4 regions of the Alishewanella sp. WH16-1 genome follow, and region 1 is predicted to be linked to each of the others. Evidence: predicted binding sites of a transcription regulator. Region 1 holds the regulator's gene; each other region holds the start of a gene.
What was found. Region 1 encodes MetJ, which represses methionine synthesis genes. Its sites were predicted from a motif close to TAGACGTCTAGACGTCTA; they were not measured.

Region 1 (7,247 bases):
CCGGATTTGCTCACTCGCTAAATCATACGCGAGTAAACCACGGTCGGTGGTCATCCAAAGCAAACCTGCTTCGGCATCTTCGGCAAAACCAAAGGCATAGTCCGCATCGTCGAATGGTTGTAAGTTAAGTCGTTGTAAGCTTCCATCAGGCTTCAGCACTGCCACGCCCGCGCCACTGCCAATAAAGATCCGCTGATCGGCGCTTTGGTATAACGCCATAATAAAGGGGCTGGGCAGACCCTGCTCCCGGCTGAAATATTGCACGGTTCCGTTGTCGATATAAGCTGCACCAAGGGCGGTGCCGACCCAAATTTTGCCGTCAGCCAGTGGCAAAATGGCGCGAACCTCATTTGCCGGTAACAAATTCCCAGCATGGTAGTGCTGCACAACCTGTCCTTGTTTTAATTGAATCAAACCGTCTGCATAGGTACCGGCCCATAAACTGCCATCAGGTCCTTCAGCCAAGCTCAATACTGATTGACCGACACTGGCGGCACTCATGTCCAATCGCTTAAACTGGCCATTACAGAACTGATCTAAGCCTCGGCCACTACCTACGTAGATGCAACCGTCGGAGTGCGATAGCACGGCGCGAACAAAATTTCCAGCTAGCCCTTGTTCAGTTGTGTAAGTAGTAAAAGGAGCATCTCGTAATCGGAATACGCCACCGTTAGTACCAACCCATAAGCTTTTCTCGTTATCTTGCAATAATGCCAAAATACGATTATTTGGTAATCCTCTCCGTATATCCAACTGCTCAGTAACGCCGTGATATTGCCGCAATAATCCGCGATCGACAGTACCAATCCAAAGCAGATCACGACTTTCCTGCAGTAAGGCTGAAACCGGGACATTAGCAAGTAAGGTCTCTACTGCACTCGTCGGCGTTGCTATGCTGAACAGACCGCGCTCTGTGCCAACCAATAACTCATTTTCCCGCTCAGTTAATGCAAATACCGGGGTGCGGTGCAACTCCACCGCGGTGGGTTGCTGCAGCTGTAATTGCTGATCGAGAAATACCAAGCCATCGGACGTACCAATCCAAATCCGTCCTGCCTGGTCTTCAAGTAAGCTATGTACCTGATCTGAGGGCAGACCATCTGTTTGCTGCAGGACGATGCGGCTGCCATCAGGGTTTTGCCGATACAGCCCCTTGCCTTCGGTGGCTAGCCACAACCGATCCTGACTATCCAGTAACACCCGGTTAATCAGCACCCCTAACGGGGGGTGTGCTTGCCAGATACCGTCTTTGATTTTTACTAAACCACCACGAGAGCCTGCAACCCATAGCGCCTGATGCCGGTCCAGATGAAATGTTCTGACGCCAACATCTGGCAGACCAGTAAGCGGGCTGCGATCGTAAACTTGAAATTCGCGACCATTGTAGCGGGCAACGCCTTCCCAGGTGCCAAACCATAGGTAGCCATCTGGAGTTTGGGCAATGGCATTAATGGTGTTGTGCGGCAGACCATCACGGGTGTTCAGGCTTTCTTTGAAGTAGTTTTCTAAAGCTGGGATCGGCGCAGCGGCTTCTGCCAGGTGGCTATCTTGGGCCAACAGCGCAAGCGGAGTATAGAGACAACAGCACAGTATTAAGCGAAACCACGGCAACAATGACATGCAGATAATCCGTTAACCTCAGCAGCCAACAGGCTGCATATTAGATGCAGATTAACCGAGTTAACCGGCTTTTGCCAATATCCCGCTTAGTAAAAGCTCAACCTACCCAGCCAGCTTTGCGACCAGCTGTGCCAAATCGGCATGTAAGCCGCCGGCAGTAACAATGCTGCCGGCTCCCGGACCTTTTAGCACCAGCGGGTTATCACGATACCAGTTCGATTCAATCACAAAGATATTATCGCACGGCGCCAGTGCAGCTAAAGGTGCATCCAATGCCACCGCCTGTAAACTGACCTCAGCTTTAATTTCACCTGCTTGCAGTGACAGACTAGCCGAATAGCGCAGTACTTGCTGGTTAGCTTTAGCTTGTTGATAGAGCGCCAGCAATTGGCTGTCTAACCGCTCACGCTGTTGCCAGAAATCCTGCCACTCTCCTATTGCTAATTCGCTGGGTAGTAACGGGCTTAAACGGATATCGGCTAAATCCAATTTCAGTCCCAGCTCGCGTGCCAACACTAGTAACTTGCGTTGTACGTCTTTGCCGGATAAATCATCACGAGGATCCGGCTCGGTGTAACCCAGCTGCTGCGCTTCAAGTACAAACTCAGAAAACGGCTTACTGCCATCATATTGGCATAGTAGCCAGGATAAGGTACCGGAGAACACACCACTGATCCGTTGGATCTGATCACCACTTTGTAGTAATTCCTGGATAATCCGTTGTACCGGCAAACCGGCACCGACGGTAGTATTACTTAACCAGCACAACTTGTGCTGACGCAACTGCTGACGTAGTGCCTGATATTCTGCGTCCGGTAAGGTTACCCCTTGCTTATTAGCACTGATGATATGGCAACCAGCCTGAATCAAGGCCGGATACTGCCGGGCAAAACTCTGACTGGGCGTAATATCGATGACAACTTTAGGTCCTGCGAGGTCTTGCAGATACGCGACCAAGTCAGCCGCAGCATAACCTTTGCCAAACTGTTGAAAGTCGCGCTGCCAACTATCCGCCGCTAAATTCGACGCCAAAAGCGCATGCCGCGAGTTAACAATCCCCGCCAGTTGTAATGCAATTTTCCCGCTAAAGCGTTGTTGCTGTTTACTAAAACGGGTTAAAAATTCAGATCCCACATTGCCAGTTCCGGCGACGATTACTTGCAGCTCAGGTATAGCTTTGCTCTCTGCCAGCAGAGAATACGCCTTTGCGGTCATTATTCATCTCCCTGAGCAGCCAGGGCCGCTGCGACAACCGCCAGCGCCTGCGCTAAGTCAGCCAGCAGATCAGAAACCTCTTCGATACCTACGGATAACCGAATCAAGGTGTCGGTAATTCCGGCTGTCTTTTGCGCTGCGGCATCCATCGAGGCATGCGTCATACTCGCCGGGTGACAAATCAAGCTTTCGGTGCCACCTAACGACTGTGCCAAGGTAAAGTATCGTAGCGCGGCAAAAAAATCGGCCAGTAAGGCTGCCGGGGCTTTTAATTCAAAACTACACATTGCGCCAAAACCGGCTTGCTGGGCTTTTGCAACCTGATGACCGGGATGATCGGCTAAACCCGGATAGTAGACCCGGGCCACAAGCGGATGCTTAACCAAAAAGTCCACCACTGCTGCGGTATTGGCTTGCTGCGCCTTAAGCCGTAAGGGCAAAGTTCTTAACCCGCGCAGCGTTAAATAGGAATCCAGGGCACCGGCGGTTAAACCAAGACAATTCCCCCACCATTTCAGCTCATCGGCCACGCTTTGCTGTTTCGCAATCACCGCGCCACCAATAATATCACTATGACCGTTGATAAATTTGGTGGTGGAGTGCACCACGATATCCGCGCCAAGCGCCAGCGGCTGCTGTAACACTGGCGATAGAAAGGTGTTATCCACTACAACCAGCGCACCAAACTGCTGTGCCCGCTGGCATACACTAGCGATGTCAGTAATTTGCAGTAGCGGATTACTGGGCGTTTCCAGCCAAATCATCCTTGGGGTAGCGCCTTGCAACTGACTAACCCAGTCTGCTTGCTGAAAGTTAACGATAATCAACTTAAACGCCTGCTTTTTATAGGCTAAATTAGTAAACAGCCGATAACTGCCACCATAACAGTCGTGCGGAATAACCAGCGTATCTGCTGGCGTCAGCAGCTGCAACGCCAGTAAACAGGCTGACATACCGGTATTAGTGATGATCGCTTTAGCCCCACCTTCCAACTCGGCCAAGGCTTCGCCCAGAATATCCCGGGTTGGATTATTCGAGCGCGAATAATCATAAGCGCCGGCTTGACGAAAGGCCGGCAGCTGGTAAGTTGAGCTAAGATAAATCGGTGGAGTGACAGCCGCAAAGGCAGGATCTTCAGCTATACCGGCACGAACGGCGATGGTGGCAGAATGGCGCTTGGTCATAAATAAATTTCTTTTGGATGTTTAGACGTCTAAAAGTATAATCATTAAAAACTGGAAGTCAAACCATTTAGCCGTCTATAATCTTTATTTATTGCACACTATTTGACTGCCCGACAGAAAGCAGTAGAATTCGGGGTTTGCGCTAAATAGCAAAATTATAATTAACGACAAGGGATCCCCTATGGCTAAGTGGAATGGTGAATATATTCACCCCTACGCAGAACACGGTAAAAAGTCAGAACAAGTAAAAAAAATTACCGTTTCAATACCGCTGAATGTATTAAAAGTGTTAACTGACGAACGTACCCGCCGCCAGGTAAACAATTTACGGCACGCAACCAACAGTGAATTACTGTGTGAAGCTTTCCTGCATGCCTTTACCGGTCAGCCTTTGCCTGCCGATGAAGACTTGCGCAAAGACAATCCACACCAGATCCCGGCTGAGGTCAGACAAATCCTGACCAGCATGGGTAAAGAAATCCCGGTAATTATCGAAGCTGATAGCGACGAAGAATAAAAAAACCGCCTTTCGGCGGTTTTTTTATGATCAAGGCTGGAAGTAAGCCTCTGGCATCGGGATCCGGGCAACGCCGGATGCCACTGCTGCTTCCGCAACCGCGCGGGCAACCCGTGATAACAATCTGGGATCCATCGGTTTTGGAATGATATAGGCTTTACCAAACTCCAGGCTCGAAACCTTTGCGGCTTGCAGCACTTCCTGGGGAACTGGCTCTTTTGCAATCGCCCGAATCGCCTGTACCGCCGCCAGTTTCATGTCATCATTAATCACACTGGCCCGCACATCTAAAGCACCGCGGAAAATAAACGGAAAACACAGCACATTATTCACTTGATTCGGATAGTCGGAACGGCCGGTGGCCATAATTAAATCACTACGCTCAGCATGTGCTAATTCCGGTTTAATTTCCGGATCCGGATTCGAACAAGCAAAAATTACCGGCTTATCCGCCATCAGTTTTAGTGCTTCCGGTGGCAGCACGTCTGGGCCGGAAACACCAACAAACACATCCGCTCCGGCCAAGGCATCTTCCAGAGTGCGTTTATCGGTATTGTTAGCGAATAGTTGCTTATACTGATTTAAATCTTCACGCCGGGTATGAATAACGCCTTTGGTATCTAACATATAAATATGCTCACGCATGGCGCCACATTTAATCAGTAATTCCATACAGGCAATAGCGGCCGCGCCAGCGCCCATACAGACGATAATGGCTTTACTGATATCTTTGCCCTGGATCTCCAATGCATTCAGCAAACCAGCCGCTGTGACGATGGCAGTGCCATGCTGATCATCATGAAATACCGGGATATTGCAGCGTTTAATCAGTTCCTGTTCAATCTCAAAACACTCAGGCGCTTTGATATCCTCCAGATTAATGCCGCCAAAAGTATCAGCAATATTGGCTACGGTATTAATAAACTCTTCGGTAGTACGATGGCTGACTTCGATATCAATCGAGTCCAGATTAGCAAAACGCTTGAACAACAACGCCTTGCCTTCCATTACCGGTTTTGATGCCAAATGACCGAGATTACCCAGGCCCAAGATGGCGGTGCCATTAGAAATAACCGCCACTAAGTTGCCCTTAGCGGTATATTTGTAAATGTTTGTCGCATCCGCTGCTATTTCACGCACGGGTTCAGCTACACCCGGACTATAGGCCAGAGCCAGGTCGGTAACGGTTTCTGCTGGCTTGCTGATTTCGATACTGATTTTTCCAGGGCGAGGTTCTGCGTGATAACGCAGGGCTTGTTCTCTGAAATCGGACATTATTAAAGTTTCCTGATAATTTGAGCAGGTACAGAGTAAGGCTCGGGTTTAGGCTTTGTAGTTATACGTTTGGCCCGGTGTTGGCTCATTTTAATGAGCTCTGTTCTGGAAAAACACTGAAATCATGCTGGACGTACCAGAGCAGTGCTAATCCGTCTTTACGACTTTAGTAGGATTCGTATCTGTTATAACAAAGTTCCAAACAGACGCCAAGAGTGCTGGACATCTGTTTTGGCCAAAAATGTGGAATCTTTGCACGGCGCATTAATCGCACCCAGTTATAGTTAGTTATAACTCAGTTAACCATTTACAACAAAGAAACACTTTTTTACAGAATAAACGAGCTGATCACTTGACCAAAAGCAGTCATTGGCTAAAATCGGCACAATTAACTATTTTTTAACCAGAGGCGATATGAAAATTATTTCTGTAGCACTTATTATCGGCAGTCTGCTGACCTATCCTGTTACCGCTGAGGCCAATAGTAATAGTGAGCTACAGGCTGCTGAACGTATTTGTAGTGATAACGATTGTACTAAAGAGTTACGGCGCCTGATCAGATTAGCCCGAGGCGGTAGCGGCGATGCTGCCGCTTTCGTCGCGATGGCTTACGCCACAGGAGATGGTTTAGAACAAAATCACCAGCAAGCATTACGCTACCTGAGAATGGGTGTACGTCAACGTAACGCGATGGCGGTTTATCTGATGTCTGACTGGTTACGTAATGGCTTTGTTGCAGAGCAGGATGTCGCTGAAGCAGATCGCTTACTGCAGCTCGCGGTAGAATTAAACTATGGTCCGGCACAATATGCCCGGGCACTGCAATTGCTGCAGCAAGAGCAACCAGAGAGTTTGTCTCTTGCCATTGATTTGTTAGAACAGGCCTCAGCGCAACGCTTAGCCAGCGCCATGCTATTACTGGGGCAACTGAAACAACATGGCGTAGGTATGGAGCCGGATTTACCTGGCGCAGCAGAGCTATATAAAAGGCTAGTGTTATCCGGACAAACGTCAGCCCGAGCTTATTTACAACAGATCACTGAGCAGTTAGCTGAGGACCAACAACATCAATCGCTGGTAGCGGACCTGCGTGAAGTCGACAATATCGAAGTGATTCGGGTTTCAGGTCAGCAGCTGCAAGCGAGTAATATGCTGGAAGGCTTGGTGCGTCGCTTGTCACAATCCGGGCAGTACGATAGTCGTTCAGTGGGCACCCGGATCCGGGGCCTAAGCTGTGAGCAAACCGGCAGTAACTGTTCCAGTACCCGACCGGAGCGCGGTGCCAGCTCATTGAATGAAGTGCTTACAGGTAATCAGTAGTCGCCGATATAACAGCAAATGTCAGACCCAGACTAAAGCGCATAAAAAAACCGGAGGAAACTCCGGTTTTTTTAGTACAGACAGCAGATTAACGGCTGCCCAGTACCGAGAAACGC
Region 2 (7,247 bases), on a different contig from region 1:
GCTTTGGCAAGCAGGTAGGTTAAACACATGGCGCCGACCAACAGCAGTTGCTGTTGCAGACTGCTAAAGATGGCAAAGCCAAATTGCAGCAGAATGCCGGCCAGCATGGCGCTGGCAAGTGGCAGTGGGATCAGCCGGGTCAGGCGTTCAAACATGCCGCTTAGGCCAATGAGTAGCCCAAGTAATGCAGTAAAGATAAAGACCCCGGTCGCTTCCGCCAGCGTCAGACCCTGCAGGCTGGTGGCCAGCAGCGCGGCGCCTGGCGTAGACCAGGCGGTAATCACCGGAGCCTTGTAATACCAGGATAGACCAATACAGGTCAGCGCCATCCCTATACCCAATGCCAACAGCCAGGACGCCATCACGGCGTTGTCGGCACCGGCCGCTGCTGCGGCCTGAAACACAATCGCCACTGAACTGGCAAAGCCAACCAGCACCGCAACAAAACCGGCCACCACGGCCGACAGGCTCCAATCATTAAGACGCATTCTGCTGCTCATCAAATGTCCAGCTGTTGTTTCAGTTGATACAGATAATCCAACGCCTGGCGGGCACTCAGTTCATCCGGATTTAGCTGACGTAGCTGAGCCAGCAGCGGATGCTCCGGCGCCAGTAATTCCAGTTGGGTCACAGGTTCAGGCGTCGTCGCTGGCCCGTTTTGTTCTAACTGCCGCAGTTTCTGTCGTGCCAGTTGAATCACCGGTCTTGGCACCCCGGCCAGCTGGGCGACCTGCAGGCCAAAACTCTTGCTGGCGGCGCCTTCCTGCACATGATGCATAAATACAATGCCATCACCGTGCTCAACCGCATCCAGATGGACATTAGCGACGGCAGGTAATTGCTGCGCCAGACTGGTCAGTTCAAAATAATGGGTAGCAAACAGGGTTAACGCCTGCAGTTGATTGGCCAGATAGTCGGCACAGGCCCAGGCCAGACTCAGGCCATCATAGGTACTGGTGCCACGGCCAATTTCATCCATCAATACCAGACTTTGTGCCGTAGCATGATGCAGAATGGTCGCGGTTTCCGTCATCTCCACCATAAAGGTCGAGCGGCCGGACGCCAGATCATCAGAGGCACCAATCCGGGTGAAAATCCGATCCATAGGGCCAATTACTGCCTGCTCTGCCGGCACAAAGCTGCCGATGGCGGCCATTAGAGCAATCAGGGCGGTTTGCCGCATATAGGTTGATTTACCGCCCATATTGGGGCCGGTGATCATCAGCATCCGCCGTGAGGCGTCTAATTGCAACGGATTGGCAATAAAGGGCGCCTTTAGCACCCGTTCCACCACCGGGTGCCGCGCTTGGGTCAGCTGAATACCGATCTGCTCAGTTAATAGCGGCCGGCAATACTGATACAGCACCGCACACTCGGCAAAGCTGCAGAGCACATCCAGTTCAGACAAGGCTTGTGCCAGCTGTTGCAGCTGCGCCAGATAGGGGCTCACGGCGTCAAACAGCGCATCATAGAGCTGTTTTTCCAGCGCCAGTGCCTTGCTTTGGCTACCCAGTACCTTATCTTCGTATTCTTTTAGCTCCGGAATAATATAGCGTTCATTATTTTTCAGTGTTTGCCGGCGCACATACTCCGGCGGCACCCTGGTATCAGCACTGCGACCGGTTTCGATATAAAAACCATGAATCTTGTTAAAGCCGACTTTTAACGAACTAATACCGGTACGCTCACGCTCGCGCAGTTCCAGTTGCTGTAAGTAGTCGGTGGCACCTTCAGCCAGCGCCCGCCATTCATCAAGCTCGGCATCATAGCCCGAAGCAATGACGCCGCCATCACGGATCAGCACTGGTGGTGACTCGACGATAGCGCGTTGTAATAATTCAGCTAGCTCCGGCACCGGCAGGGTGGCCTGCTGATGCTGCTGTAGCAGCTGACTGTTGGCATGCAGTAACTGCTGCTGTAGCTCTGGCAGCTCGGTTAGCGCCTGGCGCAGCCGGGCAAAATCGCGGGGCCGGGCGCTGCGCAGGGCCAGCCGGGCCAGGATCCGCTCGATATCGCCGATTTGCTTTAGTGAGGGCTGCAGCGCCTGAAAATCCTCTGTCAGTTCCTGTACCGCATCCAGCCGCTGATTAAGCTGAGTGTGGTTACGCAGCGGCGCATGGATCCAGCGCTTCAGTAAGCGAGAGCCCATGGCAGTCTGGGTTTTATCCAGCACAGCCGCCAGCGTATGTTCAGTTTGCCCATTTAAGGTATGGGTTAATTCCAGATTGCGGCGGGTGGCCGCATCCAGCACGATAAAATCATCCGGCCGCTCCAGTGCGATACTGCGTAAATGCGGTAACTGAGCGCGCTGGGTATCTTTGACATATTGCATCAAACAGCCGGCGGCCATCAGCGCAACCGGCGCTTCCAACACGCCAAAGCTTTGTAGATCGCGGGTACCAAATTGCTGGCACAGTAAGCGCTCGGCACTGGCCAGTTCAAACTCCCATACCGGACGGCGGCGGGCGCCTTTGCGTTCGGTCAGGTGCGGTAGACTAAAATTTTCCGGATAGAGCAATTCCGCCGGATTCAGCCGTTGCAGCAAGGCGGCCAAATCATCGGCATGACTGACCTGATTCAGCAAAAAACGGCCGCTGGTCAGATCCAGTTGCGCCAGACCAAAGTGGCTGCGACTTTCACTGATGGCACAGAGTAAATTATCCTGCCGCTCATTCAGTAACGCCTCGTCGGTCACGGTGCCCGGGGTAACAATCCGCACCACCTTGCGCTCTACCGGTCCCTTGCTGGTCGCCGGATCGCCGATCTGTTCGCAAATGGCGACCGACTCACCCAATTGCACCAGACGCGCCAGATAACCTTCAACGGCATGATAGGGCACGCCGGCCATCGGGATCGGTTCACCGGCGCTTTGACCGCGTTTGGTCAGCGAAATATCTAACAGGGCGGCAGCCTTTTTCGCATCTTCATAAAATAGTTCGTAAAAATCACCCATCCGGTAAAACAATAAGATCTGCGGATGCTGGCTTTTCAGTGCCAGATATTGCTGCATCATCGGGGTATGATTGCTTAACGCTTGCTCCGGTTTCTGGTCTGACGGCATAATGGTGCTAACACTTCCTGTTGGATCAAATATGACAGCGGAAACAACAAGCTTAGCGCTTGCCACTGAACTAGGGCAGCTATTATTACGGAAAAAAGCCAGTATCACCACTGCAGAATCCTGCACCGGTGGTGGGGTTGCCTACTGGCTGACCGCAGTAGCCGGCAGCTCGGCCTATGTTGACCGCAGCTTTGTTACCTATAGCAATAAAGCCAAGCAGCAATTGTTAGGGGTACGCAGCGCAACGTTATTACAATATGGCGCTGTCAGTGAGCAAACGGTAGCCGAGATGGCCAGTGGCGCAGCCCAGGCGGCGGGCGCCAGCATTGCGATTGCCATCTCCGGCATTGCTGGCCCTACCGGTGGCACGGCAAAGAAACCGGTCGGTACTGTCTGTTTCGGTTTTAGTATTGATGGGACGGTCAGCACTCAGCAATTGCATTTTGCTGGCGACCGGCAGCAAATCCGCCAGCAGGCGATTGAACATGCGCTCAGACAATGCATCTTGTTATTGACAGCCCCAACAAACTAGACTACTGTATGCTCATACAGTTGTTAAAGGCTTAACCTAATTTTTCCGGAGCGACCAATGGACGACAACAAACAAAAGGCATTAAGTGCGGCACTAAGCCAGATTGAACGCCAGTTCGGTAAAGGTTCTATTATGCGGCTGGGCGACAGCACGGCCCTGGATATTGAAGCGGTATCCACTGGCTCACTGGGGCTGGATATTGCACTGGGCATTGGCGGCTTACCTTATGGCCGGATTGTAGAAATTTATGGTCCTGAGTCCTCCGGTAAAACCACCTTAACGCTGCAGGTGATTGCCGAAGCACAGCGTAGCGGTAAAACCTGCGCCTTTATTGATGCCGAACATGCGTTGGATCCGGTGTATGCGAAGAAATTAGGCGTGGATGTCGATAAGCTGTTAGTTTCTCAGCCAGATACCGGTGAGCAGGCGCTGGAGATCTGCGACATGTTGGTGCGTTCTGCCGCCGTAGACGTGGTGATTGTGGACTCGGTCGCCGCCTTAACGCCAAAAGCAGAAATTGAAGGTGACATGGGTGACAGCCATATGGGTTTACAGGCCCGTTTAATGTCACAGGCACTGCGTAAACTGACTGCTAATATCAAACGCTCCAATACCCTGTGTATCTTTATCAACCAGATCCGGATGAAGATCGGTGTAATGTTTGGTAACCCGGAAACCACCACCGGTGGTAATGCGCTGAAATTCTATGCCTCAGTACGTTTAGATATCCGTCGTATTGGCTCGGTAAAAGAAGGCGATGAAATTACCGGTAACGAAACCCGGGTTAAGGTGGTAAAAAACAAAGTGGCTCCGCCATTCAAACAAGCTGAGTTTATTATTCAGTATGGCGCCGGTATCAACAAACTGGGTGAGCTGATTGACCTGGGCGTACAGCAAGGCTTAGTCGATAAGTCAGGCGCCTGGTACGCCTATCAGGGCAATAAGATTGGTCAGGGTAAAGCCAATGCGATGAAGTTCCTGCAGGAAAACACCGCCATCGCGGATGAAATCGAGAAAGAGCTGCGGGCACGGCTGTTATTAAAACCAGGTGAAGCCGTTGCTACTGACGATGTGATGGATATACCAGAGCCGGAAGAGCTTTAAGCTCTGCCGCATCTGATTAAAACAACAAAACTCCGGACCTGAAAAGCTCCGGAGTTTTTTATAAGTGAATCGCAAATAATAACAAAAATGATTTTACGCCCTCGCCAGGCAAGTCCCCATCTTCTACTCAACACTCAACACTCAACACTCAACACTCAACACTCAACACTCAACACTCAACACTCTCACAACACGATTTTGATACCTCAAGTTTCGGTAGTGGAATGGTCAGTTGCCGCTGGCCCTTACCGGCCGCAGTCATCACCGCTGCGACAGACGGCTGTTGCTTTTCTGGCATAGTACGGCATAATACGCCTTATTTAGACGTCTAAACGTATAGAAGTTATCAGGGGCGCCAGCTGACTAACCAGACTCAGGTTCAGTATGGTGCTAGCCACAGGCGGAGCCAGCTATGCCTATTAAAGTGATTGACCAGTTACCTGCAGTAGAAGCTTTATCAGCAGAGAATGTCTTTGTAATGACCGAGAGCCGGGCGGCAGCCCAGGATATCCGGCCATTACGGATCGCGATTCTGAATTTAATGCCAAATAAAATTGTGACTGAAATTCAGTTATTACGTTTATTAGCGAATAGCCCGCTGCAGCTGGATATTGAGCTGATCCGCATCGATGATCATGTCAGTAAACATACACCAGAGAGCCATTTAAACTGCTTCTATCGTTACTTTTCTGATGTGCAGGGGCAGAAATATGATGGTTTGATTATTACCGGAGCGCCGCTGGGGCTGGTCGATTACGAAGATGTCACCTACTGGCAGCAGTTTGGTGAGATCCTGCGCTGGGCGGATACCCATGTTACCTCGACGCTGTTTTTATGTTGGGCCGCCCATGCTGCGCTGTATCATTACTACGGCTTACAGCGGGAAATTCGCGGCGAAAAGTTATCCGGAGTTTACTGGCAGGACGTAGTACAGCCGTTTAGCCCGCTGCTACGCGGCTTTGACCAGCAATTTCTGGTACCACATTCACGTTATGCGCAGGTGCCAAAACAAAAATACCAACAGCATGATGATTTGCATATCCTGGCTGAAGCCGATGTCACCGGTGCCTATTTGCTGCAAAACAGCAGTGGTAGCCGGATCTTTGTTACCGGGCATCCGGAATATGATCTGACCACGCTGGATGATGAGTATCAACGTGACCTGGCGGCCGGTTTGGCGCCGCGTTTGCCAGAGAACTACTACCGGAATAATGATCCGGCCCAGGGGCCGCTGAAATTATGGCAGGCGCACGCCTTTTTATTATTCAGTAACTGGTTAAACTATTACGTTTACCAGGCTACGCCCTTTGACCTGAATCAGATAGGCAACAGTTAATGACAAAGCTTCGTTTAACGCCACAGCAACTACGCCAGCTGCTGGCCTCACGTATTTTGGTGCTGGATGGCGCTATGGGCACAATGATCCAACAACACCGCCTGGATGAAGCCGGTTATCGCGGCGCGGAATTCGCCGATTGGCCGTGCGATCTCAAAGGTAACAACGATTTGTTAGTCCTTACTCAACCGGAACTCATTGCCGATATTCACCGGCACTACTTGTTGGCCGGGGCGGACATTATTGAGACCAATACCTTTAACGCCACTACCATTGCGATGCATGATTATCAGATGGCGCACCTGTCAGAGCGGATCAATCGTGAGGCGGCGGCACTGGCGCGGCGGGTTTGTGACGAAGTCACAGCTCAGCAACCCGACAAACCCCGTTTTGTCGCCGGTGTGTTAGGACCCACTAACCGTACTGCCTCGATTTCGCCAGACGTTAACGATCCGGGATTTCGCAATGTCAGCTTTGATGAGTTAGTGCTTGCTTACAAGGAATCGACCCGGGCGCTGATTGCAGGTGGCGCCGATATTATTATGCTGGAAACCATTTTCGATACGCTGAATGCCAAGGCAGCAGCTTTTGCCGTGTTGGAGGTGTTTGAAGAGCTGCAGCTGGAGTTACCGGTGATGATCTCGGGTACCATCACCGATGCCTCGGGCCGCACGTTGTCCGGCCAAACGACCGAAGCGTTTTATTATTCGCTGGCGCATGTCAAGCCGGTGACCTTTGGCCTGAATTGTGCGCTGGGGCCGGATTTGCTGCGTCCTTATGTCGAAACCCTGGCCACCATTTCCGAAGCCTATGTCTCGGTGCACCCGAATGCCGGTTTGCCGAATGAGTTTGGCGAATACGATTTAGGCGCTGAGGTGATGGCAGCAGAAATTGCTGATTGGGCCAAACAGGGGTTCTTAAATATCGTCGGTGGCTGCTGTGGTACCACGCCAGAGCATATTAAAGCCATTGCCGAGGCGGTAAAAGATGCGCCGCCGCGGCAACCAAAAGCGGCCGATCATAGTTTTCATCTGGCCGGCCTAGAAGCCTTTGCGGTGGAGTGGTAATGCAACAGCAGGCAAGATTTATCAATATCGGCGAGCGGACTAATGTCACCGGCTCGGCGAAATTTAAAAAACTGATTTTAAAAGGCGATTTCGAAGCGGCGCTGGACGTGGCGCGGCAACAGGTTGAAAACGGCGCCCAGATCATCG
Region 3 (7,247 bases), on a different contig from region 1:
AAGTTGGCATAACGCTTGTAATAGTAAGGGGGTAGTAACCCACTAACCCTTAACGAAGCGAGTAGAATATGAAAACCTTAACTAAACTGATGCTGACCACTGTTGTAGCTTTAACCTTAGCCGCCCCGGCCAGTGCCAATAGCCTGAGCGAACTCAGTAGTGAATTACTGAGCAAACAGCTGAGCGAATTACGTGAATCGGTAAAAGTACAAGCGAAACAAGCGCTGGAAAGCAGCGTGCGGCAAGTTGCAGAGCAAATTGGTTTGGCATCCGCTGTTACGCCAGAACAGACTGACGTAGCAACGACCAGTACAGTCGCTAAGCCAGAGGCTCAGGCTAAGGCGGAATAATGCAGAATACAGGACAGGCGGTAATGCAGTACGCCTTCAGGCCCCAGTGGTATTGCGCAACCGGGGCCTGTTAGCCAGCAAGGTTAGCCTTTTAACACCGTCGCCACGGCTTTGGCGAAATAATCGATATTAGTATGATTTAACCCGGCAATACTGACCCGGCTTGAACCCACCATATAAATACTAAACTCTTCGCGTAAGCGATCGATTTGCGCTTTATTTATTCCCAGAAAGCTAAACATACCGTGCTGACGGGCGATAAAGCTAAAATCCTGCGTAATCCCTTCGGCGGCAAATTTATCAATAATCAGCTGACGGTAGCTGTTAATCCGGTCGCGCATTTCTGCCAGTTCCTGATGCCACAATGCTGTTAATTCCGCGCTATCCAGAATATGGCTAACGATAATGGCGCCGTGTGCCGGTGGCATGGAGTAAATCGAGCGTACGACGCTCAGCAGATTGACTTTCGCCAGCTCCATCACCTTGCTGTCTGCAGAGACGACACTAACCGCACCGATCCGCTCACGATACAGGCCAAAATTCTTCGAGCAAGAGCTACACAAGATCATCTCAGCGACCCGCTCCGCCAGATAACGCAGGCCCTTGGCATCTTCATCCAAACCGCTACCAAAGCCCTGGTAGGCCATATCTACCAATGGCGTAAAGCCTCGCTCCAGTGCCAACTCGGTAAAGCGCTGCCATTGCTCAAAGTTCAGATCCATACCACTGGGGTTATGACAGCAGGCATGAACTAATACCACGTCGCCGGCCGGCACTTGCGCTAACTCTGCGAACATCTGCTCGGTTTTTAGCCCCTTGGTATCGTAATCGTAATAGGCGTACTCTTTAACTTTTAAGCCAGCTGCCTGAAACATCGAAATATGGTTAGCCCAGGTCGGGGTGGTGACCCAAATTGTCGCATCCGGATTGGCGCGTTTAATAAACTCGGCCGCAACCCGCAGTGCGCCAGTACCGCCAGGCGTATGCGCCGTGGTCACCCGGTTCGCTAGCAACACCGGATGGCTACTGCCAAAGGCCAGCTTCTCAATATGGGCGTTAAACCCCGGATCTCCGGCCATTCCAATATAGGTTTTACTATCTTCCTGCTTCAGACGCAGAGCTTCGGCTTCTTTTACGCACTTCAGCACCGCCGTGTGGCCCTGCTCGTCTTTGTACACACCGACGCCAAGGTCAACTTTCAGTGGATTAGGATCTTCACGGTAAGCCGCCATCAGGCCCAGAATGGGATCGGTGGCAACGGGTTTTAACTGAGCAAACATAATGTTCTACCTGGATTAGAGTGCTAATAAAAAAGCCGGTTTACACGGCCAGTAAATAGTCCGGAATAGTCAGACAGACCGCCACCAGCAAGGCCAGCGCCTGCGGATTAAACACCTCTGGCTGGAAGTCTTCGGCATCGACAATGCCCAGTATTCTGCCCGATTGCGCATAGAGTGGCAAACAGGCTTCGGCCTGAACTTTCGGGTCACACGTATAGTATTCGCCACCCTGTTGTAAATAACTGGCGACACTGTTAATCACCCGCGCTTTACCGCTTAAGCCAACAGTGCTGTTGTTACTGATTGCAGCGAACTCTGCCGTCAGCGGGAACTCGGCGCGTGAGGGCGCACCAAAGTAGCTGAGTTTGACCAATACCGCTTCGCCAGCTGGATTTTGTCTCGCCTGGTAGATACCAAACCAGGCCACGCCAGCCTGCTGTTGATAAAAAGCAGTAATTTGACTGAGCTTACTGAGGGCTTGTTGATTGGCAGCAGTTTGACCACCTAAAATAGCGGTTAAATCATATGGCTCTGCCGCCAGCACGCCAAACAGTGAGCAGGCCCCACCTTCACCGAGCTCTGGCACCTGATATTGCCAGTTCACCGCTGTGTCGGCCGCTTGCTGCAGATACTGCTGCAAAGCCTGCTGTTGTTCAGCGACTGCGGCAGTAAAAACCGGCGTCGCCAACTCTGCTAAACCACTTAATTGCAAATACTGTGTTAAAGAGACTGAATTACTCAAATTATAGCCGTCCAGATTTCTAAAATAATGCGCATCATTCTACCAGAAGCCACTGAAAATCCAAGCTGACCACCGAAAAACTTGCCTCGCGCTTACCACCTCAGTAAGCTTGCCGGCAATCGTTTACACAGATCCCTATCTTATGAGTAAAAAAATATCTCTTGCCGATTGGCAAACGCAACTGGGAGCCAACAACAGTCCGGAAGCTTTGGTACCGGCCTCGGCTGCTGACAATCTGGTTTATTCCACGGCCAGTGGTCGCATTAACAGCAAAACAGAGCAAGAAATAGTCGGTACCGCCTACGCAGACGGGGCTCTTAGGGTAAGGCGTGAAACCAAAGGCCGGGGTGGTAAAACCGTCCTGACAATAAGCGGCCTTACCGGCAGCAACGAGCAACTAAATGCCTTATGCTCTGAGTTGAAAAAGAAATGTGCCTGCGGTGGCGCGGTAAAAGACGGCGTGATCGAAATTCAGGGCGATAAACGCGAACAGGTCACGGCAGTCCTGCAGCAAAAAGGCTATCAGGTAAAACAAGCCGGCGGCTAGCAGAACCATAACTTAACAGTAAAACGGCAGCTCAAGCTGCCGTTTTTGCTCAGGCTCACTGTTCCGAGTTATCCGGCCGGCCAAAAACGCCGGTGAAGAAGCTGCCTTTGCGCCACAGTGGTCGCTGCGCAGTGTTTGCCACATCTAAGGCAATATTAAAGTTAATATCAGTAAAGACCGCCCCGGCATCATAGCGAATGGGGCCGTAGTCACGTTCCAGGCTTGGGATATCGTCTGATGGCTTATGATAATGCTTGGCAAAGAAACTGCCCCAGATCTTACCGCCATCCTGCGCCGGATCCTGTGAGGTAAAACCGGTCATTAAAAAGACGGCCGGTACGCCCTGTTGTACTAACCGGAAATGGTCTGAGCGGGTAAAAATTGCCTGCTCCGGCATCGGATCGGCACTGAGCTTAATACCTTCTTTTTCCGCCGCACGCGCTACTACCTCACCCAGCGTAGAATGGTTAGCGCCAAAGGCTATCAGATCGGCAAAGGGGTAAAGCAGCACCGGCATATCCAAATTAACATTGGCCACCAACTTCTCAACCGCCACAGGTGGATTTTTGGCAAAGTAATCGGCACCCAGCAGGCCTTTCTCTTCGCCGGTCAGCGCGACAAACAGAATCGAGCGTTTCGGCGCCGCTGGCAAAGCCGCAAATAAGCGCGCCGTCTCCAGCAAAATGGCGGTGCCCGCAGCATTATCCATGGCACCGTTATTCACTTTATCATTAGTGCGTAAATCATTGGCCAGGCCAATATGATCAGAATGTGCACTTAATACCACGACTTCATCTTTTAAGCTCGGATCAGAACCAGGCAGTAGCGCCAGCACATTGGGGCTGGTTACATTTTGATGTGTGCTCTCGCTTTGCAGACTAACAGTACCATTCAGAGCAAAGCCCTGTGGGGTTGCATCCTGCTCCAGCTGGGCAAAGATCTCATCCAGCGATTTACCACTGGCGGCAAACAAGGTTTTAGCCGCTTCCGGATGTAAATATGCGCCGCCTTGTAACTGCGGAAAGCCGCGTCCCGGTTCACCATCAGCATTAAGCCAGGTCATACTGGGCGTATTTAAATACAGCAAGCTGTTGGCATAAGGCCGCGTTTTTTCTTGCTCAGGCGTATGCACCGTTAGAATGCCAACGGCACCACGCTCGGCGGCAAACTCGGTTTTCATGCTACCCAGATAGGCACGCTCTTCACTAGGCAATTTAGCGGGTAAGCCAGCCAGCATCACAACGACCTTGCCTGTTACATCAAGGTCCGCATAATCATTCAGCCCAAAAGCTTCGGAAACCAAACCATAGCCGACAAATACCATTGGCGCCGTTAACGCCACACTGGTCTGTTGTAAACTAGGCCCACTAAAAAACTGCTGCGGATAGCTCAGCTCCTGTACGTGATCGTCAAACTGAAAACTCAGTTTGGCACTACCTGGTACCAGCAAGGCTTTGCGCAGTGGGACTTGCTGATAGAAACTGCCATCGGCAGCACCGCCTTTCAATCCCAACCCCTGTAACTGTTTGGCAATATACAGTGAGGCGATGTCATGACCACGACTGCCGGTATCCCGGCCTTCCAGTAAATCATCCGCTAAAAAGCTCAGATGGCTCTCAATAAACAGCGGGTTAGCTTTAGGCTGGCTTAGCTCCGGCGCTGACTTACCACAGGCAAATAGCGTAGCCGCTGCGGCCAGCGCCAATAAAACAGGTTTTTTCATACGACAGTACTCGTTTACGTATAGGGTTACTAAAAATAAAACGGGTGCCGTTTAAGCGGCACCCGGAACTTAAGCTTCAGACATCAGGGTTGGGTAGAGAGCTGCCCTTGCTGCTGATAACGCTGCTGATAGCGACGATGCAGCTGCTTATGCTTGTTATCCAGATCGACAGTACGGCCATCGATCCACATTTGTTCAACTTGATGACCGCGGTAATCAAAAATATCACCGTTTGATACCACTAAGCTGGCACTTTTACCCACTTCAATCGAACCAAGACGATCGGCAACACCGGCAATCTCTGCAGCATCCAGCGTCAGTGCGCGCAGCGCGGCAGCAGGATCCAGCCCATAGCGAGTAACATGGCCGGCAGCAAACACCAGATTACGGGTATCCCAGAAGCCGTCCAGCGATAGCGCAAACTTCACGCCGGCACGTTTTAACACGCCTGGCGCACTAAACGCCTGATCGTAGGCTTCATCAACACGGGTCGGCAGACCATAAGGCGCGGTATAGATCACCGCCACCTGGTTGGCAGCCAGCTCATCGGCAATGCGCCAGCTGTCACGACCACCGACAATCACTAACTTCACACCATACTGCTGCGCCAACAGCATTGCCTGACGCATTTGCCGTGGATCATCGGCATGCACAAACAGCGGTAACTGCTGCTCAAAAAAGCTTAACATGGCATGCCAGCGTGAATCACGCCCACGATTCAGCCCTGCTTTTTCCGCCAGATAGTAGGCATGAGCCGCGGTAAAGTAGTCCTGCAATTGCGCCAGCTGCTCGGCCTGACGCTTTTGCTGCTGCTCGACACTATCGCGAACCCACCAGCCGGTTTGAATCCCCATTCGTGGCCAATTGACATGCAAGCCAACACTGGATTGCACCAAAGCATCCTGCCAGTTCCAACCATCCAGTTGCATCAGGGCTGAGCGCCCGGTGATCAGCGCGCCGGACGGGTAAATCAGGCTGTGGCTAAAGCCATTACTGCGAATGGTTGGGATCACGGCCGAATCAGCATTAAAGGCCACTTCAGCGCGCAAATCCGGGTTAGTAGCAGTGGTTTCCCGATCATCACGGGTGGCACGTACCGCCTCGACTTCAATTAAACCCAGCTGATTAATCAGTGCAATCAGGCCCGGGTACAGATTCTTACCAGTCAGATCCTGCACCTGTGCATTGGCTGGCGCGCTCAGGTTCACGCCAACCGCGGCAATTTTACCATCCTGAATCAGTACATCCTGCACCGTTGGTGCGACCACCACTGAATGGACGGTAGCATTTTTTAATAACAGGGGCTGGCTCGCTGCCGTGCCCGGTACCGGATTAACCGCGGCGGCACTGCCGGCAGCCAGCACACAGGCTGCGGCCAGAATAGATTTTATTAATTTCATCAGTGTTGTCCTCCGTGGGCATGACCGTGGCTATGCAGGTGATCACCAAAACCAAAACGCAGTTTCAGCCAATCGTCGTTATCCTCGCAGTGCCAGATCGGATCGTCCTGTTTGTAGCTGTTAGTACTGCCCTGGCGTGCCGACTCACCGGCCGTCAGCACTTTCTGGATCAGCTGCTGGCGCTCACTCTCCAGTTGCTCGCGCTTTGCCAGATCGCTGCTACGATCAAAGTAACGCGCACCTTCAATCCAGGTTTGCTGCACGACGCTATAGACTGATAACGGATGCTGATCCCACAGTACGAAGTCAGCTTGTTTACCTTCAGCAATCGACCCGACTTTATCATCAATTTTCAGCTGCTTGGCCGGATTGATGGTGACCATCTTCATCGCTTCATGCTCATCCATATTGCAGTACATGGTCGATTTTGCTGCTTCCTGATTTAAGCGACGTAACAGGCCCGGGTCATCAGAGTTAACACTCACTAACAAGCCTTGCTCATGCATTAAACAGGTATTGGTTGGGATGGCGTCTGTCACTTCCATCTTAAAACCCCACCAGTCAGCAAAGGTTGACACACTGGCGCCGTGCGCCTGCATTTCACTGGCGACTTTGTAGCCTTCCAGAATATGGGTATAGGTATTCACCTTAAAGCCCATCTCATCAGCAACTTGCATCAGCATCAGAATCTCTGACGCCACATAAGAGTGAGTGTGGATATGACGTTTACCTTCCAGTATCTCGACCAGGGTTTCCAGCTGGTAATCACGACGCGGCGGCACGGTGCGACTCTGCTCGCGACGCGACAACGTGTTATAAGCCTGCCAGGCAGCCTGATACTCTTTCGCCGCCTGGAACTGATCACGGATAAAGGTTTCTACCCCAATCCGGCTTTGCGGGTAACGGGTGTTAAACTCGGTGCCCCAGTTTGATTGCTTGACGTTTTCACCCAGCGCAAACTTGATGCTTGGCGGCGCATTACGGAACTTCATGCCCTCGGCATCCGCCCCCCAGCGCAGGCTGATAATTTGTGCCCGGCCACCGATAGGGTTGGCACTACCATGCAGTACCTGAACCGCGGTAACCCCACCTGCCAGCGCACGGTAGATATTAATATCATCCGGGTTAATCACATCGCCCAGATGCACTTCAGCGGTATTGGCATGCGAACCTTCGTTAACGCCCTGCTCAGTAGCAATATGCGA
Region 4 (7,247 bases), on a different contig from region 1:
CTTCCAGTTGAGGCAAAGTCCGGAGTATACCTTGCCTTAACGATTCAATCTCGGTTTTTTCGGAAAGCAAATATGGTAGTGCAGGCCCGCTCCGGGTTCGCTGCTGGCCTCAATACTTCCGCCCAGCGTTTGTCTTACCAGGTTATAGGCAATATGAGTACCTAAACCACTGCCACCCTGATCCCGTTTGGTGGTAAAAAATGGGTGGAAGAGTTTTTCCAGCTGGCCGGCGCTGAGGCCTTTGCCGTTGTCGGAGTATCGAATTTCAATATTGTCGGCATCATCAATCACTGTAATCCGGATCTGACCTTGGGCCATGTTTTCGAAACCATGGATCAGTGAGTTCATCAGCAAATTCGTGAATATCTGTGAAATGGCGCCGGCCGGGCAATCGAGAATAATATTGTCGGCGCAATTTACCTCTATCTGATGCTGAGTCTTTTTAAAATGCGGTTGTAAGGACCGGATAATTTCGTGCAGATATTCACATAAATTGATGGTGCGGATGGCTTCACTGGCTTGATCAACGGCAATTTGTTTAAAGCTGGCAATCAGCTCCGATGCCCGCTGTAAATTAGACTGCAGTAGATCCGTGCTTTGGCTGGCTTCGGATAAAAAGTCCTCCAGCATTTTCGGGGTCAGTGTTTTTTCACGGAACGCTTGTTCCAGCTGATGTAAGCGCTCGGCCAGAAAGCTGGTTGCCGTTACGCCAATGCCTACCGGTGTGTTAACTTCATGGGTGATACCCGCCACCAGGCCACCCAAAGCAGCCATTTTTTCTGACTGGACTAACCGATCCTGCGCCTGATTCAGAGTATCGATGGTTTCCTGTAGTTCGCGTTGCCGTGCTAACAGATTTAATTCGGTCTGGCGCCGTTGCTCAATTTCTTCGCGTAGTGCCTGCTTGTTCTGTAATAGTTCTTGCTTTTGTTGTTGCAGGTCCATCATTGCCTGGCTTAAACCCGAGGTCTTGCGTGCGACTTCTTGCTCTAACAATAAATTTTGCTGATCCAGCTTATTATTCGACAATAATAATTGTTGCTGGGTTTGTTTCAGTTGTTGCTGGTAATCCTGCAGCCGCTCAATCAATTTATTGTAGGCTGACGCCATAATACCTAACTCAGCCCCTTCATCGGTTGAAATCCGGACTTTGGAGCCATCAAGCTGCTCTAAATCAAGGTTTTCAATCTGTTGGCTTAAGTCTGCCAGCGGCTCGGTCAAATGTTTTCTAAATGCCAGTAAGAAGAGAATGATTAAAAACGTCGTTTTTAAAATGGCATTACCAATTAAAAAATATAGCCCGACTTCTATAAATTCAATCACAACGTTGCGGCTGGAGAACAGTGTCACATCACCGACCTGACTGGTGCGCCCGGAAAATTCAAAAATCAGCGGGAAGGTGTAGCCAAAAATACCGCTTTGCTGATCACTGATACTCAGTTCCTGTTGTACCAGTTGATTACTAAAACGTTGTTGAATATCAATATAGCGGCCAGACTGCGTAATAATGGTACCGTTGTCGTCCCGCACTATTACACCTTCAATTGCCGGGATAGCCAGTAAACCGTCGGCAATATTCAGGGTTTGCGGCGTGTTCAGTTCCCAGATCGCCCGGGTCAAACTGCCGGCAAAAGTTTGTTGCAGCGTAGATAACTCATTCCGGATAAAGTTTTTCGCATTGTAATACTCAGCAATGATCTGGCCGAGTGTTACTATCAGGGTCAGTAAAAAATATACTGATAAAACCTTGGTCAGCAGCTTTTTTGAAAGGCTGGTTTGCGGCATGTTATCACCCAGAGTGGTGTCTTGAACAAAAAGCGATCGACTAATGTTACCATAGCGAATATGGTTGTTATTTAAAATAATTATTTTACAGAATGGCCGTAAATAACGGATTTATTCTGCGCAAGGAGCCAAACCGGTATGAATAGCTCTGCTTTACAGCTGTTAAAACAGCTTCCCGGCGGTATTATCTTGTTGAACAATCGTTATCAATTAACTTTTGTGAACAGTTTTGTTTGTCAGCACAGCGGGTTGCCGGAACGCGATCTCGTTGGTCATGACTTCTTTCAATTATTCCCGGAAGTCCCCAAAGCCTGGTTTTGTCGCAAGGTCACTGAGGTTCTGACGCAACAACAGATTCAGCAGATCAGCTGGCAGCAACGCTTGTATTTATTGAAGTTTCCCCGCCAGGCTGCAACGGAAAATATGGCCATGGCGCAAAATATTAGTCTGCTGCCGCTGCCACAGCGCGACGATAGTGCGCTGGCGATTTGGATCGAAGATGCGACAGAGACCGCCCGTTACCATGCGCAGCTGTTACTCAGCGCCCAACAGCTAAAACGGCACGATCGTTTTGATAGCTTGACCGAGTTGCCAAATCGCCAGTATTGGTTGCAGCAATTACAACTTGAGTTGGCCAGGGCAGAGCGCTATGAACGGCCCTTGGCTGTTTTATTGTTCGAGTTGGATCGCTTTAAAGCGCTAAATGATCAGTATGGCCACCAGTTCGGCGACAGCGTTTTGCAAAGCCTGGCGCGACAATGTGGCGCCTTGTTGCGAGACAACGATTTATTGGCCAGGCTGGGTGGTGCGGAGTTTGCCGTGTTATTGCCGGATACGGAATTAGCTGGTGCACTGGAGGTGGCGAACCGGCTTAGAGCCAGTCTGGCACAGCAAGGCATTACTGAACAATTGCCGCCGGTTAAACTCAGTATCAGTTGTGGCGTCAGTACTTTTACCGCCGGGGTGAGTGCCGACACCTTATTGCAACAGGCAGAGCAAGCCCTATATCAGGCGAAATGTGCGGGTAAAAATCAGACCAGTATCTGGCGCGATAGTAGTAAGGCGAGTTAGCCGGTATTAAGCGCCATACCGGCTATTTAACCGCGGACCAGAAAAAGGTTTGACAGACGTCTAAAAGTCTGTGCATAGTGTAGTCTATGAATATAAAAGCAGCAGTACCCACCACCATTATTACCACCACCAACCCCGCGGGGTAGGAGGTCGGCGGTGTGCTGTCTGTAAAAAGGCCCGTGACCTCAAAGGTTCCGGGCCTTTTTTTTGGCCACTTGGCCCAGGTGAACCGGCGTTGATCACGCAACATAGCGTGACAGCCGGTTGACTAACAAAGGTCTGCGATAACAAAACGACTAAAGACTTGGATGCGCGAGGAGAAATTATGAGGGTGCTAAAATTTGGCGGGTCATCGCTGGCGTCGGTGGCCAGATTTTCTGAAGTGGCGCAAATTGTGTTGCAGCAGGCAACAACAGAACAAGTCTGTCTGGTGTTATCGGCCCCACAGGGGGTAACCAATACGCTGGTCGAATTAACCGATCTGGCGTATCTGGGAGCAGACTTTCAGTCACCGCTAAGCCAGCTTGAACAGCGCTACCAGCAACTGTTAGCCGAGGTGCCGGGCGTCAGTGAGGTACGCCGGCAGCAGGTGCAAGCGCTGATCAACAGCCAGATCCAGCAGTTGGGCTGGCAGTTACAGGGCATGAGTTTATTAAAGTTTTGCCCGGATCATATTAAAGCGCAGATCCTGGGCCTGGGCGAGCAGTTCAGCGTGGCACTGATGACGGCCTTGTTAGAGGGGCAAGGTGCGGATGTGCAGGCGCTGGACTCGGTAAAGCTGGTGAAAAGTCAGGGTGATTTTTTAAATGCCACTGCCGATGTGGCGGCGACAGCAACGGTGATTGATGCCGCTATGGCGGCGACACCGGCCAGCATCTACGTGATGGCAGGCTTCGTTTCCAGTAACGCCCAGGGCGAGACGGCCTTACTGGGGCGCAATGGCTCGGATTATTCCGCCGCCGTCATTGCCGCGGGGATCAAAGCCAGTGCCTGTGAGATCTGGACCGATGTCGATGGCGTCTACAGTGCCGATCCACGGCAGGTGAAACAAACCCGCTTAATCGATCGTTTGTCTTACGATGAAGCGATGGAGTTATCTTATTTCGGTGCTAAGGTGCTGCATCCGAAAACAATCGGCCCGTTGGCGCGGGTGCAAATTCCCTGTTATATCAAAAATACCCTTAACCCCAGTGCGCCGGGCACCTGTATCGATATGGAAGGTGATGGTGAAGCGCTGGTGAAGGGCATTTCCAGCCTCGAACATCTGGCGCTGATTACGGTATCTGGCCCGGGGTTAAAGGGCGTGGTGGGTATGGCCAGCCGGGTCTTTGCCGCTATGGCGCGCGCACAGATTTCGGTAAGCTTAATTACCCAGTCCTCGTCGGAATTTAGCATCAGCTTCTGTGTGCCGCAGCTGCATCTGGTGGCGGCGAAAAAGGCGCTGGAAGCCGAGTTCGAATTAGAATTGCAAAACAAACTGCTACGGCCATTAGCCATTCAATCCGATATGGCGATTGTCAGCCTGGTTGGCGATGGTATGCGGCAGCACAGAGGCGTGGCTGCGAAGTTCTTCGCTTCGCTGGCGCAGGCGCGGGTGAACGTGGTGGCCATTGCTCAGGATAGCAGTGAGCGCTCGATTTCTGCGGTGGTCGAGCAGCGCAGCTGTCAGAATGCGGTTAAAGTCTGCCATGAGAACTTCTTCAGCCATATCCCCAGTATTGATGTGTTTCTGGTCGGTTGCGGGGTGGTCGGCAGTGAATTACTGGCCCAGATCGAACGGCAACAAGCCTTTTTACAGCAGCGCCAGGTTAAGCTTACCGTGTACGGTATCGCCAACAGTAAGCAGCTGTTATTGGCGAAAGACGGTGTAGATCTGAAAAACTGGCAGCCGGCATTGGCAGAGGCCAATGCGCAGTTTTCGCTGGCGGAGTTAAACCGCTTTGTCCAGGAACAGCATTTAACCAATCCGGTACTGGTCGATTGCACCAGTGCCCAGGCAGTCGCGGACCAGTACGCCGATTTTCTGGCAGCCGGCTTCCATGTCGTTACGCCAAACAAAAAAGCCAATACCAGCAGCCTGGAGTATTACCATCGCTTGCGTGCTGTTGCCCAGCAGCAACGGCGGCGCTTTTTGTATGAAACCACAGTCGGTGCCGGTTTGCCGGTAATCGATACCCTGCAAGGGCTGCTAAATGCCGGCGACCAGTTGCTGGCCTTTGAAGGTATTCTATCCGGCTCCTTATCCTATATCTTTGGCGAGCTGGAAGCCGGAGTGCCGCTGTCGGTGGTGACCGCCAAAGCCCGCGCTATGGGCTTTACAGAGCCTGATCCGCGCGATGACTTATCCGGTATGGATGTGGCCCGCAAGCTGCTGATTATGGCGCGCGAAGCCGGTTTAATGCTGGATCTGAGCGAGGTCGAAGTGGACTCGGTGTTGCCGGCCGGTTTTGCTGCCGGCGCTAACGTCGAAAACTTTATGGCGCAGCTGCCGCAATTAGACCAGGCCTTTGCTGAGCGGCTGGCTGCTGCCAAAGCGGAGGGTAAGGTGCTGCGCTATATTGGCGAGATCCGCGATGGCAAATGTAAGGTCGCGATTAAAGCGCTGGCCGCTGATCATCCGCTGGCCAAAGTAAAAGACGGTGAGAATGCGCTGTCGATCCTAAGCCGCTATTATCAGCCGATCCCCTTTGTGCTGCGTGGTTATGGTGCCGGTGCTGCTGTCACTTCTGCCGGGGTCTTTAGCGATATTCTGCGCACCCTGAGCTGGCAGCAGCAGGTATAGTCTATGCAATCACATTCAACTAAGCGTTATTATGCGCCGGCCTCGACCGGCAATCTCAGCGTCGGTTTTGACTTGCTGGGCGCCGCCTTTGAACCGGTAGACGGCAGCCTGCTCGGTGATGAGCTGCTGATCCTGGGCGAGGCGGCAGAGCTCAGTTTGCAGCTAAGCGGCCGCTATCTGCATCAGCTACCGGCGGCAACCGAAGATAATCTGGTGTTTAAAGCCTTTTATGCCTTTGAACAGGCACTGGGCCGGCCATTACCTCGCTTGCGTTTGCAACTTAATAAGCATTTGCCGGTTGGCAGTGGTTTAGGCTCCAGCGCCTGTTCAATCGTCGTGGCTTTTTATGCCTTTAATGACTATTTCGGCCAGCCGTTTAGCCAGAGTGAGCTGCTACAGTTAATGGCGGTGGCGGAGGGCGGGGTAAGTGGCAGTGTGCATTATGACAATGTGGCGCCATCTTATTATGGTGGCTTACAGTTGATGTTACCGGATAGTGCGCAGATTTGCCGCAGCTTGCCCTGGTTCGAGCATTGGCGGGTGGTGCTCTGTTATCCGGGGACAGTACTCTCGACCAAGGCCGCACGCGCTGTTTTGCCACAGCAGTTAAGTTTATCCGCCAGTATCGCCTTTGCCGGTATGCTCAGCCGCTTTGTCAGTGCGCTCTACGCCGGCGATGAGCAGGATGCCGCGGCGGCGTTACAGGATCGGGTGGCAGAGCCGGCCAGGCAGAGTCTGATGCCGGAGTTATTGCCCTTGCGTACCGCCCTAAGTGAGCAAGGGGTACTGCACCTGGGGATTTCCGGTGCCGGCCCGACTGTATTTGCACTTTGCCGGGATGATGCACAGGCTGCCGCGACGGCGGCTTACCTTAATGCCCATTATGCCAAGAATCAGGACGCGCTGACCGCCATCTGCCGGTTAGCGCCACAGGGCGCCAGAGCGCTCACGGAGTAATAAAGATGATGTTAACGAATTTAAAAGTCCCAACCGAACAAGTCAGTTTTTTACAGGCGGTGCGACAGGGCCTGGGCCAGCAACAAGGCTTATTTTTCCCGACCAGCTGGCCAAAGCTGGATATTGACGCTTTACTTGCCTTACCGCTGGTAGAACGCAGTACCAAAATTTTAGCTGCATTGATTGGCGATGAGCTAACCGAGGCTGAAGTCGCTCAGATGGTGAGTGCCGCCTTTACCTTTGCCGCACCACTGGTACCCGTTACGGCGCAGACGTTTTGCCTGGAACTGTTTCATGGCCCGACGCTGGCGTTCAAAGACTTTGGCGGCCGCTTTATGGCGCAGGCGCTGGCCAAAGCCCAGAGCGGGCGCAAAACCACTATTGTTACCGCCACCTCCGGCGATACCGGTGCGGCTGTGGCACATGCGTTTTATCAGCAGCCTGGGGTAGAGGTAGTGATCCTGTACCCGAAAGGCAAGATCAGTCTGCTGCAGGAAAAGCTGTTTACCACCCTGGGGCAGAATATCACCACGCTGGCGGTGGATGGTGACTTTGACCAGTGTCAGGCGCTGGTTAAGCAAGTCTTTGACCAGCAGGAGCTGGTAAAAACCTACAATATTAACTCGGCCAACTCGATTAATATCAGTCGTTT

Region 2: the regulator MetJ is predicted to act here: its motif matches at 5,019-5,036, upstream of metA (homoserine O-succinyltransferase).
Region 3: the regulator MetJ is predicted to act here: its motif matches at 2,377-2,394, upstream of AAY72_RS08805 (translation initiation factor).
Region 4: the regulator MetJ is predicted to act here: its motif matches at 2,910-2,927, upstream of thrA (bifunctional aspartate kinase/homoserine dehydrogenase I).

Annotation. Positions count from the first base shown of each region.
Region 1 is NZ_LCWL01000075.1:6,833-14,079, forward strand. It holds gene AAY72_RS06525 (diguanylate cyclase) at 1-1,620, opposite strand, end outside; gene AAY72_RS06530 (aspartate kinase) at 1,723-2,835, opposite strand; gene metB (cystathionine gamma-synthase) at 2,835-4,019, opposite strand; gene metJ (met regulon transcriptional regulator MetJ) at 4,201-4,536, shown strand; gene AAY72_RS06545 (malic enzyme-like NAD(P)-binding protein) at 4,567-5,811, opposite strand; gene AAY72_RS06550 (tetratricopeptide repeat protein) at 6,226-7,131, shown strand; gene rpmE (50S ribosomal protein L31) at 7,220-7,247, opposite strand, start outside.
Region 2 is NZ_LCWL01000101.1:7,590-14,836, reverse strand. It holds gene AAY72_RS10045 (benzoate/H(+) symporter BenE family transporter) at 1-488, opposite strand, end outside; gene mutS (DNA mismatch repair protein MutS) at 500-3,061, opposite strand; gene AAY72_RS10035 (CinA family protein) at 3,093-3,593, shown strand; gene recA (recombinase RecA) at 3,651-4,697, shown strand; gene metA (homoserine O-succinyltransferase) at 5,110-6,033, shown strand; gene AAY72_RS16730 (homocysteine S-methyltransferase family protein) at 6,033-7,100, shown strand; gene metH (methionine synthase) at 7,100-7,247, shown strand, end outside.
Region 3 is NZ_LCWL01000095.1:44,711-51,957, reverse strand. It holds gene AAY72_RS08820 (hypothetical protein) at 69-350, shown strand; gene AAY72_RS08815 (amino acid aminotransferase) at 434-1,630, opposite strand; gene AAY72_RS08810 (GAF domain-containing protein) at 1,671-2,372, opposite strand; gene AAY72_RS08805 (translation initiation factor) at 2,515-2,919, shown strand; gene AAY72_RS08800 (M28 family metallopeptidase) at 2,975-4,642, opposite strand; gene AAY72_RS08795 (amidohydrolase family protein) at 4,726-6,042, opposite strand; gene AAY72_RS08790 (amidohydrolase family protein) at 6,042-7,247, opposite strand, start outside.
Region 4 is NZ_LCWL01000101.1:59,608-66,854, reverse strand. It holds gene AAY72_RS10295 (HAMP domain-containing sensor histidine kinase) at 37-1,785, opposite strand; gene AAY72_RS10290 (sensor domain-containing diguanylate cyclase) at 1,924-2,856, shown strand; gene thrA (bifunctional aspartate kinase/homoserine dehydrogenase I) at 3,182-5,638, shown strand; gene thrB (homoserine kinase) at 5,642-6,595, shown strand; gene thrC (threonine synthase) at 6,601-7,247, shown strand, end outside.